2 regions of the Streptomyces sp. NPDC053493 genome follow, and region 1 is predicted to be linked to the other one. Evidence: riboswitches for the same ligand, from Rfam matches in the RefSeq annotation. Region 1 holds a riboswitch; the other holds the start of a gene.
What was found. A riboswitch is a leader RNA that binds a small molecule or an ion and turns the genes downstream of it on or off. The one in region 1 is predicted to bind glycine.

Region 2: another riboswitch for glycine. It lies ahead of gcvP (aminomethyl-transferring glycine dehydrogenase); the one in region 1 lies ahead of gcvT (glycine cleavage system aminomethyltransferase GcvT).

What each region holds. Positions count from the first base shown of each region.
Region 1 covers NZ_JBITXS010000001.1:274,272-279,649, forward strand. The annotation lists gene ACIGO8_RS01205 (enhanced serine sensitivity protein SseB) at 1-487, opposite strand, end outside; gene ACIGO8_RS01210 (AAA family ATPase) at 610-1,272, opposite strand; glycine riboswitch at 1,426-1,525, shown strand; gene gcvT (glycine cleavage system aminomethyltransferase GcvT) at 1,684-2,808, shown strand; gene gcvH (glycine cleavage system protein GcvH) at 2,886-3,263, shown strand; gene glyA (serine hydroxymethyltransferase) at 3,295-4,554, shown strand; gene ACIGO8_RS01230 (L-serine ammonia-lyase) at 4,706-5,378, shown strand, end outside.
Region 2 covers NZ_JBITXS010000020.1:7,517-12,894, reverse strand. The annotation lists gene gcvP (aminomethyl-transferring glycine dehydrogenase) at 1-1,337, opposite strand, end outside; glycine riboswitch at 1,516-1,614, opposite strand; gene ACIGO8_RS32675 (PRC-barrel domain-containing protein) at 1,729-2,100, shown strand; gene ACIGO8_RS32670 (DNA polymerase IV) at 2,191-3,597, opposite strand; gene ACIGO8_RS32665 (MerR family transcriptional regulator) at 3,735-4,370, opposite strand; gene ACIGO8_RS32660 (bifunctional nuclease family protein) at 4,534-5,007, opposite strand; gene ACIGO8_RS32655 (MerR family transcriptional regulator) at 5,061-5,378, opposite strand, start outside.

The sequences.
Region 1 (5,378 bases):
CGGCCTCGAACTCGGCGGAGGCGGCGGCGAGGAAGTCGACCGGGTCGTCCTGCCAGTCGGGCTCGAAGAGCCGGACCCGGCCGCCGGTGGCGGGCCCGTCGAGGGCGGTGCGGCCGGTCCGGCACAGTTCGGCGACGGCGGGCGGCGGCAGCGGGACGCCGACGGCGCCGCCGGGGTTCACGGCGATGCCGAGCTGCGGCGGCAGGCCGCGGGCGAAGTCGCGGGCGGGCGCGACGGTGTACGACATGTGCTCGCCGACGCAGGCGAGGAACTGCTGCTCGGAGCTGAAGACGGGCACGTAGGGGGCGCCGTCGATCTCCAGGGTGGGCAGGTCGAGGTCGGGGCTGTCGGGGCCGCCGCCGTTGGGCAGGGGCACCCAGACGGGGCTGCGGCCGAGGACCTCGACCAGCCGGCCGCCGGCCCCGGGGTTGCCGAGCGAGGCGGCCAGTACTTCCTCGAGCTCATTGCCCGGCCACGTCACGTCCACGATCTCGTCGTCCCCTTCCGGCACACGGTGCGGTCAGCACCTTAACGGCGGCTCGGTGCCCCTGTGACCGAAAAGGACGCCCTGGAGGGCGGGAGTGGTTCAGGACACGTTCCGCGGATCGCTCAGGCCGCCTCCCGGAAGCCGATCTTCCGCAGCGCGTCGGCCGCGTCCCGGTCGAGCAGGGTGACCGAGGCGCAGCCCGGCGGCAGGGCGCCGGCCTCGGCGGTGCGCACCAGGCGGCCGACGGCGCGGCGGTGCCGGGCGAAGGCGTATCCGGAGACGCCGCGGCCGCGGGAGCGCTGGCCGGCCCGGGCGGTGCCGGGCTCGACGTCGAGCAGGATCAGGTGCAGGGCGGCGCCGCGGCGGCGGGCCTCGCGGGCGAGCCAGCCGCGCACCCAGGACTGGGTGCCGCAGTCGTGGACGATCACGCCGGCGCCGGAGCGCAGGACGCGGCGCAGGCCGGCGTAGTGGGCGATCCGGGCGAACGGGCGCCACAGCGCGTACGGCAGGAAGCGGGGCAGCCGCGCCTCCCAGCGCTCCCGAGTGTCCTGGGAGTCGACGGCGCGGCCGCGGGCGGCGCGGGCCATGAGCGTGGACTTCCCGGCGCCGGGCAGCCCGGAGACGACCACGACGTCGCCGGCCGCGAAGGTGAGGGCGCGGGGACTGCGGCCGGCCCGCTCGCGCAGGTCGCGCAGGATCCGGGCGCGGCGCCGGGTCCGGGCGGCGGCCCGCTGGAGCGGTATCCCGGTGGTCGGGGCAACGGCACCGGTGCGCTGGATCGTCATCGCTTCTCCCCCTGTCGGGCCCTGAGGAGACCCTTGCCCACGAAGTGTAAAGAAACGGTAATGAGACGCAAGCGATTTGCCGCGCCGAACCGCCGTGCAATGATGTGCGCGCCAGGTGCTCGTCCGAGCGCTCACAACCGCATACCGGCCGCTCGAATCCGCGCGGGAGAGTTCCGGGTCACGCTTCGTGCCCGGGCGCCGAAGGAGCAAGTACCTCCCTTGAATCTCTCAGGCCCCGTACCGCGTGGATGAGGCAGATCTGAAAAGCGGGTCGCCCTGCCGCGTCCCCACCCAAGGTGCAAGCCGAGGATGCCCTCGGTGAACCTCTCAGGTTCCATGACAGATGGGGAGGATCGTCCTCACCGTCATGCATGTCGTGCCCTGCACGCCCTGGGACCCGGGAGCCACCCCATGAGCACTGCCCCCCGCCTGACCGCCCTCGATGCGCTGCATCGTTCGCTGGGCGCGACCATGACCGACTTCGCCGGCTGGGACATGCCGCTGCGCTACGGCAGCGAGCGCGACGAGCACAACGCCGTACGCACCCGGGCCGGCCTCTTCGACCTCTCCCACATGGGCGAGATCACCGTCACCGGCCCGCAGGCGGTCGAGCTCCTCGACTACGCCCTGGTCGGCAACATCTCCACCGTGGGCAACGGCCGCGCCCGCTACACGATGATCTGCCAGGAGGACGGCGGCATCCTCGACGACCTGATCGTCTACCGCCTGGGCGAGACGGAGTACATGGTCGTCGCCAACGCCTCCAACGCGCAGGTCGTGCTCGACGCCCTGGTGGCCCGCGCGGCAGGATTCGACGCCGAGGTCCGCGACGACCGCGACGCGTACGCGCTGATCGCCGTCCAGGGCCCCGAGTCGCCCGGCATCCTGAAGTCGCTCACCGACGCCGACCTGGACGGCCTGAAGTACTACGCGGGCCTGCCGGGCACCGTCGCGGGCGTGCCCGCGCTGATCGCCCGCACCGGCTACACCGGCGAGGACGGCTTCGAGCTGTTCCTGAAGCCGGAGCACGCCGAGGGCGTGTGGCGGGCGCTGACCGAGGCGGGCGCCGGCGTCGGCCTGATCCCGTGCGGCCTGTCCTGCCGCGACACGCTCCGCCTGGAGGCCGGCATGCCGCTCTACGGCCACGAGCTGACCACCGCGCTCACGCCCTTCGACGCGGGCCTCGGCCGGGTCGTGAAGTTCGAGAAGACCACGAACGAGGGCCGCTTCGTCGGCCGCGAGGCCCTGGAGAAGGCCGCCGAGCGCGCCGAGACCGCCCCGCCGCGCAAGCTGGTCGGCCTGGTCGCCGAGGGCCGCCGGGTGCCGCGCGCCGGCTTCCAGGTCGTCAAGGACGGCCAGGTCGTCGGCGAGGTCACCTCCGGTGCCCCGTCCCCGACCCTCGGAAAGCCGATCGCGATGGCGTACGTGGACGCGGCGCACGCCGAGCCCGGCACCCAGGGTGTAGGTGTGGACATCCGCGGTACCCACGAGCCGTACGAGGTCGTGGCGCTGCCGTTCTACAAGCGCCAGAAGTGACGCGGTCGTCTCGTTCCCCGTCTCACCCCGTAAGACCCACGTTCATCAGCACTCCCCCGATCCAGGAGAATCAGGTCATGAGCAACCCCCAGCAGCTGCGCTACACCAAGGAGCACGAGTGGCTGTCGGCCGCCGAGGACGGCGTCGCGACGGTCGGCATCACGGAGTTCGCGGCCAACGCGCTCGGTGACGTCGTCTACGCCCAGCTCCCCGCCGTCGGCGACACCGTCACCGCGGGCGAGACCTGTGGCGAGCTGGAGTCGACGAAGTCGGTCAGCGACCTCTACTCCCCCGTCACGGGCGAGGTCGTCGCGGCCAACCAGGACGTGGTGGACGACCCGTCCCTGGTGAACTCGGCTCCGTTCGAGGGCGGCTGGCTGTTCAAGGTGCGCGTCACGGGTGAGCCGGACGAGCTGCTCTCCGCCGACGAGTACACCGCGTTCGCCGGGAACTGAGACCGGGCCCGAGACCCCTAGGGATCGATTCATGTCGCTTCTGAACACTCCCCTCCACGAGCTGGACCCCGACGTCGCCGCCGCCGTCGACGCCGAGCTCCGCCGTCAGCAGACCACCCTCGAGATGATCGCCTCGGAGAACTTCGCTCCGGTCGCGGTCATGGAGGCCCAGGGATCGGTCCTCACCAACAAGTACGCCGAGGGCTACCCGGGCCGCCGCTACTACGGCGGCTGCGAGCACGTCGACGTGGCCGAGCAGATCGCGATCGACCGGATCAAGGACCTGTTCGGCGCCGAGTACGCCAACGTGCAGCCGCACTCGGGCGCCTCCGCCAACCAGGCCGCGCTGTTCGCGATCGCCCAGCCGGGCGACACGATCCTCGGCCTCGACCTGGCGCACGGCGGCCACCTCACCCACGGCATGCGCCTGAACTTCTCCGGCAAGCAGTTCAACGTGGTCGCGTACCACGTGGACGACGCCGGTCTGGTGGACATGGCCGAGGTCGAGCGCCTGGCCAAGGAGCACCGCCCCAAGGTGATCATCGCCGGCTGGTCGGCCTACCCGCGCCAGCTGGACTTCGCCGAGTTCCGCCGCATCGCCGACGAGGTCGAGGCCTACCTGTGGGTCGACATGGCCCACTTCGCGGGCCTGGTCGCCGCCGGTCTGCACCCGAACCCGGTCGAGTACGCGGACGTGGTGACCTCCACCACGCACAAGACGCTCGGCGGCCCGCGCGGCGGCATCATCCTGGCGAAGAAGGAGTTCGCGAAGAAGCTGAACTCCTCCGTCTTCCCGGGCTTCCAGGGCGGCCCGCTGGAGCACGTGATCGCGGCCAAGGCCGTCTCCTTCAAGGTCGCGGCCTCGGAGGAGTTCAAGGAGCGCCAGCAGCGCACCCTGGACGGCGCCCGCATCATCGCCGAGCGCCTGGTCCGGGACGACGTCACGGAGCACGGCGTGTCCGTGCTGTCCGGCGGCACCGACGTGCACCTGCTCCTGGTCGACCTGCGGAACTCCGAGCTCGACGGCCAGCAGGCCGAGGACCGGCTCCACGAGGTGGGCATCACGGTCAACCGGAACGCCGTTCCGAACGACCCGCGCCCGCCGATGGTCACCTCCGGCCTGCGCATCGGCACGCCGGCCCTCGCGACCCGCGGCTTCCAGGCCGAGGACTTCGCCGAGGTCGCCGACATCATCGCCGAGACCCTCAAGCCCGGCTTCGACGCCGAGGCGCTCAAGGCCCGGGTGACGGCGCTCGCCGAGAAGCACCCGCTGTACCCCGGCCTGAAGTAATTTCGTACCCTTTTGTTACTGGGTTCGTCCGTACGGAACCTCCGGGGCACCCCGCACACTGGACAGTGGGCGCGGTGCCCCGGCCCATGCTCAGCGTTTCTGCACCACCCCGGCAGACAACGGCGTCCAGCCACCCCACAAGGAGTTCTCCGTGGCCATCTCGGTCTTCGACCTGTTCTCGATCGGTATCGGCCCGTCGAGCTCCCACACGGTGGGCCCCATGCGCGCCGCCCGCATGTTCGCCCGCCGGCTGAAGAACGAGGGCCTGCTCGCCCACGTCGCCTCGATACGGGCGGAGCTGTACGGCTCGCTCGGCGCCACCGGCCACGGCCACGGCACGCCGAAGGCGGTGCTGCTCGGCCTGGAGGGCCACTCGCCGCGCACGGTGAACGTGGAGACCGCCGACGACGAGTTCGAGCGGATCAAGGAGAGCGGCCGGATCAACCTGCTCGGCGCCCACGAGATCCCGTTCTCCTTCGACGACGACCTGGTCCTGCACCGCCGCAAGGCCCTGCCCTACCACGCCAACGGCATGACGGTCTTCGCGTACGACGCCGAGGGCGCGCTCGTCCTGGAGAAGACGTACTACTCGGTCGGCGGCGGCTTCGTCGTCGACGAGGACGCGGTCGACGGGCAGAGCCCGATCGTGCCCGACGACACCGTGCTGAAGTACCCGTTCCGCACCGGTGACGAGCTGCTCCGCCTCACCAAGGAGACCGGTCTGTCGATCTCCTCGCTGATGCTGGAGAACGAGAAGGCCTGGCGCACCGAGGACGAGATCCGCGAGGGCCTCCTGGAGATCTGGCGGGTCATGCAGGCCTGCG
Region 2 (5,378 bases), on a different contig from region 1:
GCGGTCCAGACGGCGGCGAGCTGGGCGCGCGTGGTGGTCTCGTCGCAGGAGATCGAGACGTGGTCGGCGTCGGCGCGGTAGAGGTTGACACCGGCCTCGCGGGCGGCGGCGACGACCTGGTCGGCCTTGCCCGGGACGCGGGCGGTGATCGTGTCGAAGAACGCGCCCTGGGTGAGCTCCACGCCTCCGGCGCGCAGGCCCGCGGCGAGGATCGCGGCGTAGCGGTGGGTGCGCCGCGCGATGCCCTTGAGGCCCTCGGGGCCGTGGTAGACGGCGTACATGCCGGCCATGACGGCGAGCAGCACCTGGGCCGTACAGATGTTGCTGGTGGCCTTCTCGCGGCGGATGTGCTGCTCGCGGGTCTGCAGGGCCAGGCGGTAGGCCTTGTTGCCGTCGGCGTCGACGGAGACGCCGACGAGGCGGCCGGGCAGCGAGCGGGCGTGCTTGTCCTGGACGGCCATGTAGCCGGCGTGCGGGCCACCGAAGCCCATCGGGACGCCGAAGCGCTGGGTCGTGCCGACCGCGATGTCGGCGCCGAGCGAGCCGGGCGAGGCGAGCAGCGTGAGGGCGAGCAGGTCGGCGGCGACGGTGACGATCGCGCCGAGCTCGTGGGCCTGGTCGATGACCGGCTTGATGTCCCGGATGGCACCGGAGGCGCCCGGGTACTGCAGGAGGACGCCGAAGACACCGCGCTCCGCGATCTCGGCGGGGATGCCGGCGCTCAGGTCGGCGACGACGACCTCGACACCGGTCGGCTCGGCGCGGGTCTCGATGACGGCGATGGTCTGCGGCAGGGCGTCGGCGTCGATCAGGTAGACACCGCCCTTCACCTTGCCCACGCGGCGGGAGAGCGCCATGGCCTCGGCGGCGGCGGTGCTCTCGTCGAGCAGCGAGGCGCCGGAGGTGGGCAGACCGGTCAGGTCGGCGACCACGGTCTGGAAGTTGAGCAGCGCCTCGAGGCGGCCCTGCGAGATCTCCGGCTGGTACGGCGTGTAGGCCGTGTACCAGGCCGGGTTCTCCATGACGTTGCGCAGGATCACCGGCGGGGTGAAGGTGCCGTAGTAGCCGAGGCCGATCATCGGCGCGAGGACCTGGTTGCGATCGGCGAGCGCGCGCAGCTCGGCCAGCACCTCGGCCTCGGTGCGGGCGCCGGGCAGCTTCAGGGCCTCGGCGTTCTTGATGACGTCCGGCACGGCGGCGGCCGTGAGCTCGTCCAGGGAGCCGTAACCGACCTGGGCGAGCATCTTGGCCCGCGCCTCGGCGTCGGGTCCGATATGCCGCTGCTCGAAGGGAATGCCCTGCTCGAGCTCGGAGAGCGGAGTGCGGTTGGCGGTCATGTACGGGGGCCTCCTGGTCGTCACGACCTGCGAGGGGCACCACGGCGCGGGTGCCCGGACGGCCTCCCCCTCTGTCATCCAAACCTGAGAGCTTCACCGGCCCGCCTTGCGGAGGACCGGCTTTCACCGTCGGTGAGAGCGGATGCCGTCCGACACCCGCTCTGCTTTCCAGAGTGACCTCGTCCACGCGGTACAGGGGCCTGAGAGATTCCGGGGAGGATTTGCTCCTTCGGCGCCTCCGAAAGCTTTCTCCGGAGGACTCTCCCGCGCGGGGTCGACGGCCACAGCCAGCCTACCAGCGCCGTTCCTTCTCTCATCGCTCAAGTGGCCGACATCCCAGATGTGCACTTTCGTAGGGGTTGTAGAGCAGTTGCGACCAGTTGGAGGGACCGTGCAGACCGATATCGATCCGCGCAGCCTGATCGGCCGCAAGGCGTACGACCGGAACGGGAACAAGATCGGCACCGTCGACGAGGTGTACCTGGACGACGCGACGGGCGTCCCCGAATGGGCCGCCGTCCGCACCGGCCTCTTCAGCCGGGACGCGTTCGTCCCGCTGGAGCCGAGCGAACTGGTGGAGGACGGCCTCCACATCCCGTTCGAGCGCTCCTTGATCAAGGACGCTCCCGACTTCGGCGTCGGCCGGCACCTGTCCCCGGAACAGGAACTCCAGCTCTACCGCCACTACAACCTCACCCTCCCTCCGGCGCCCCCGCCCCCGGACCACGACTTCGGCCACCTGGCGGGCCACGAAGAGCCCTGACGCCTCTCCGCCGCGCGGTCCCTCTCACCCACCCGGCCGAGCGCCGACCACCGGCGACCGCGCAGGTCGGTCCACCCGCCCGCAGGGCGGCTACGCGGCGGCGCCCGTCGCGCCGCCCGGGACCAGGGGCAGCGGGTCCGCGGGCTCGAGGTCCGGGTCGTCGACCGGGAAGGTGCGGACGCGGCCCGGTGCGGAGGTCGGTTCCTCGAAGCGGACGGTGACCCGCCCGACCCCGCTGCCCTGCACCCACCCGGGCCCGTGCACCGCGTGCCGCACGTCGTTGCCGGGCGCCCAGCGCCGCTCGGCGGCGGGCTCGGTGGCCGCAGAAGGCGCGCCCGGCACCTCCGCGGCCTCCTCCACCCGGGGCCCCGCCTCCGCCGCCTCCACGACCCCGTCCGGCCCCGCCGCTCCCGCCGCTCCCGCCGCCTCCGCCTGCGCGAACAGATCCTCCTGCGTGTAGTCCGCGAGCCCGCTCACGCCCACGCCCAGCAGCCGCACGCCACCCGTCGTGTCCACGCCCTCCAGCAGCCGCGCCGCCGCCTCCCGCACCACCACCACGTCGTCCGTGGGCCCCCGCAGCGTCTCGGACCGCGTCAGCGTCGAGAAGTCGTACCGCCGCACCTTCAGCACGATCGTCCGCCCCGAGTGCCCGGAGCCCCGCAGCCGGCCCACGCACCGCTCCGCGAGCCGTTCGACCTCCATCCGGATCCGCAGCCGGTCGTGCAGGTCCACGTCGAAGGTGTCCTCCACGGAGACCGACTTGGCGTCCCGCTCGGCCACCACGGGCCTGTCGTCGTACCCGAGGGCCATCCGGTACAGCGAGGCCCCGTGCGCCCGCCCCAGGAGCCGTACGAGCTCGTCCTCGCCCGCCTCGACGACCTCCGCCACGGTGGTGATCCCGGCGCGCCGCAGATGCTCACCGGTCGCCGGGCCGACGCCCGGGATGATCCGTACCGACCGCGGTCCGAGCAGCTCCCGCTCCGTGCCGGGTTCGATCAGCACGAGCCCGTCGGGCTTGGCCTCCTCCGAGGCGATCTTCGCGAGCATCTTGGAGCCGGCCAGGCCGACCGAGCCGGTCAGCCCGGTGGTGGCGAGGATGTCGCGGCGCAGCCGCTCACCCGCCGCCCGCGCGCTCGCGCCGTCGTCGGCCACTCCCCCGGCCTCCAGGTCGACGAAGGCCTCGTCGAGGCTGAGCGGCTCCACGAGCGGCGAGAGGCGGCCCAGGAGTTCCATGACCTGGCCGCTGATGGCCCGGTAGAAGGCGAAGCGGGGCACCAGATAGGCGGCGTTCGGCGCGAGCCGGCGCGCCTGGGCCATCGGCATCGCGGAGTGCACCCCGAAGCGCCGCGCCTCGTACGAGGCGGTGGCGACCACGCCGCGCGGCCCGAGCCCGCCCACGACCACGGGTTTTCCGCGCAGGCTGGGCTTCGACGCCTGTTCGGCGGCGGCGAAGAAGGCATCCATGTCGAGATGCAGGATCGTGGGCGCGGCTCTCACGGTTCCGATGCTGCCCTACGCCACTGACAATCGGCTCGCACACCCGTGCCACCGCCCGTACGCGCCCGAATCCGGCCCAGGCCGCCGCCTCGCCCACGAGCCGCCCCGCATACCCTTCCGGTCCCCACGCGTACGGCTCAGACGGCCCTGTCCCGGCGCCTGCGCGCCAGCTCGTCGGCCGGGTTGTGCCCGATCAGCGTCTCGCCGGTGTCGACGCGCTCGCCGTGCAGCTGCGACAGCGCCGCCTCCACGTCCCGCCACACCACGCCCACCGCGATGCCGAAGACGCCCTGCCCGCCCTGGAGCAGGTCGACGACCTCGTCGGGCGAGGAGCACTCGTAGACGGTCGCGCCGTCGCTCATCAGCGTCATGCGCTCGAGGTCGCGGAAGCCACGGGCCCTCAGGTGCTGCACCGCGGCGCGGATGTTCTGGAGCGCGACGCCGGTGTCGAGGAAACGCTTGACGATCTTGAGGACGACGACGTCCCGAAAGCTGTAGAGCCGCTGCGTCCCGGAGCCGTACGCGGGCCGCACGCTCGGCTCGACGAGACCGGTGCGCGCCCAGTAGTCCAGTTGGCGGTACGTGATGCCGGCGGCCGCGCAGGCGGTCGGGCCGCGGTAGCCCACGGCCTCCGTGGCCACGTCCGCGGCGGGTCCCGGGCCCGCGCTCACGTCCGTAGCGGAGTCGCCCACACTGCCGTGAAGCGGATACGGGCCCTTCTCCCCGGAGGCACGCCCCAGGAAGCCCCCTGCCGTACCGTCGCCGCTGCTCATCACGCCGACCCTCCGTCCTTGACCTGCCCACACGAAGGTAGGCAGTCACTCGGGGTGCGTCAACGATCGCCACACTCGGCACGCCGAGTGATAATCACCCTGAGAGTGGTTTCACGTGCCCCTCTCCGGGGAAAGGCTACTGGTTCCGCGGTGCCGGTTACGCCTACTGGTTACCGGTCCCGAAGTCCTCCGGCGAGATCTGGTCGAGGAACTCGCGGAACTTCTCCACCTCGTCCTCCTGCTCGTCCGGAATCGCGATGCCCGCGTCGTCCAGCACGCCGTCACTGCCGTAGATCGGCGTGCCGGTGCGCAGGGCGAGCGCTATCGCGTCGGACGGCCGGGCACTCACCTCGACACCGCTGGCGAAGACCAGCTCGGCGTAGAAGACCCCGTCGCGCAGGTCCGTGATGCGGACTTCGGTCAGCTCCTGCCCCACGGCCTCGAGGACGTCCTTGAAGAGGTCGTGCGTCAGCGGCCTGGCCGGGGCCATGCCCTGCTGGGCGAAGGCGATCGCGGTCGCCTCCCCCGGTCCGATCCAGATGGGAAGGTAGCGGTCGCCTCCCACTTCCCGCAGGAGCACGATCGGCTGGTTGGAGGGCATTTCCACCCGGACACCCACAACGTCGAGCTCGTTCACACAGCAACCCTAGGACGTGCCCGACCGGTTTGGGTAGTCGGGCCGGCCGGAGATCACTGCAGACGGAGTCCGAGCGCGGTCTGGACCAGTGCCGCGTGCAGCCGTACGGAGAGCCCGGCGAGCTCCTTGGCGGTGGCCTCCGCATGGGCCCGGGTCTGCGGATTACGGTGCCGGCGCAGCGGCGCCACCACCTGCTCGACCAGCCCGGCCTCCCGGTCCGCGGCGGCCTTGACGGACCGCAGGTGCCGCGGCTCCAGACCGAATCGACCCAGGTCCGCCACCAGTTTGGCCACGGTGACGGTCTCGGCGTCGTAGCCGCCGCCGTCGGCCTCGCCGACCAGGCCGTACGACTCCCATTCGGCCAGCTCGGC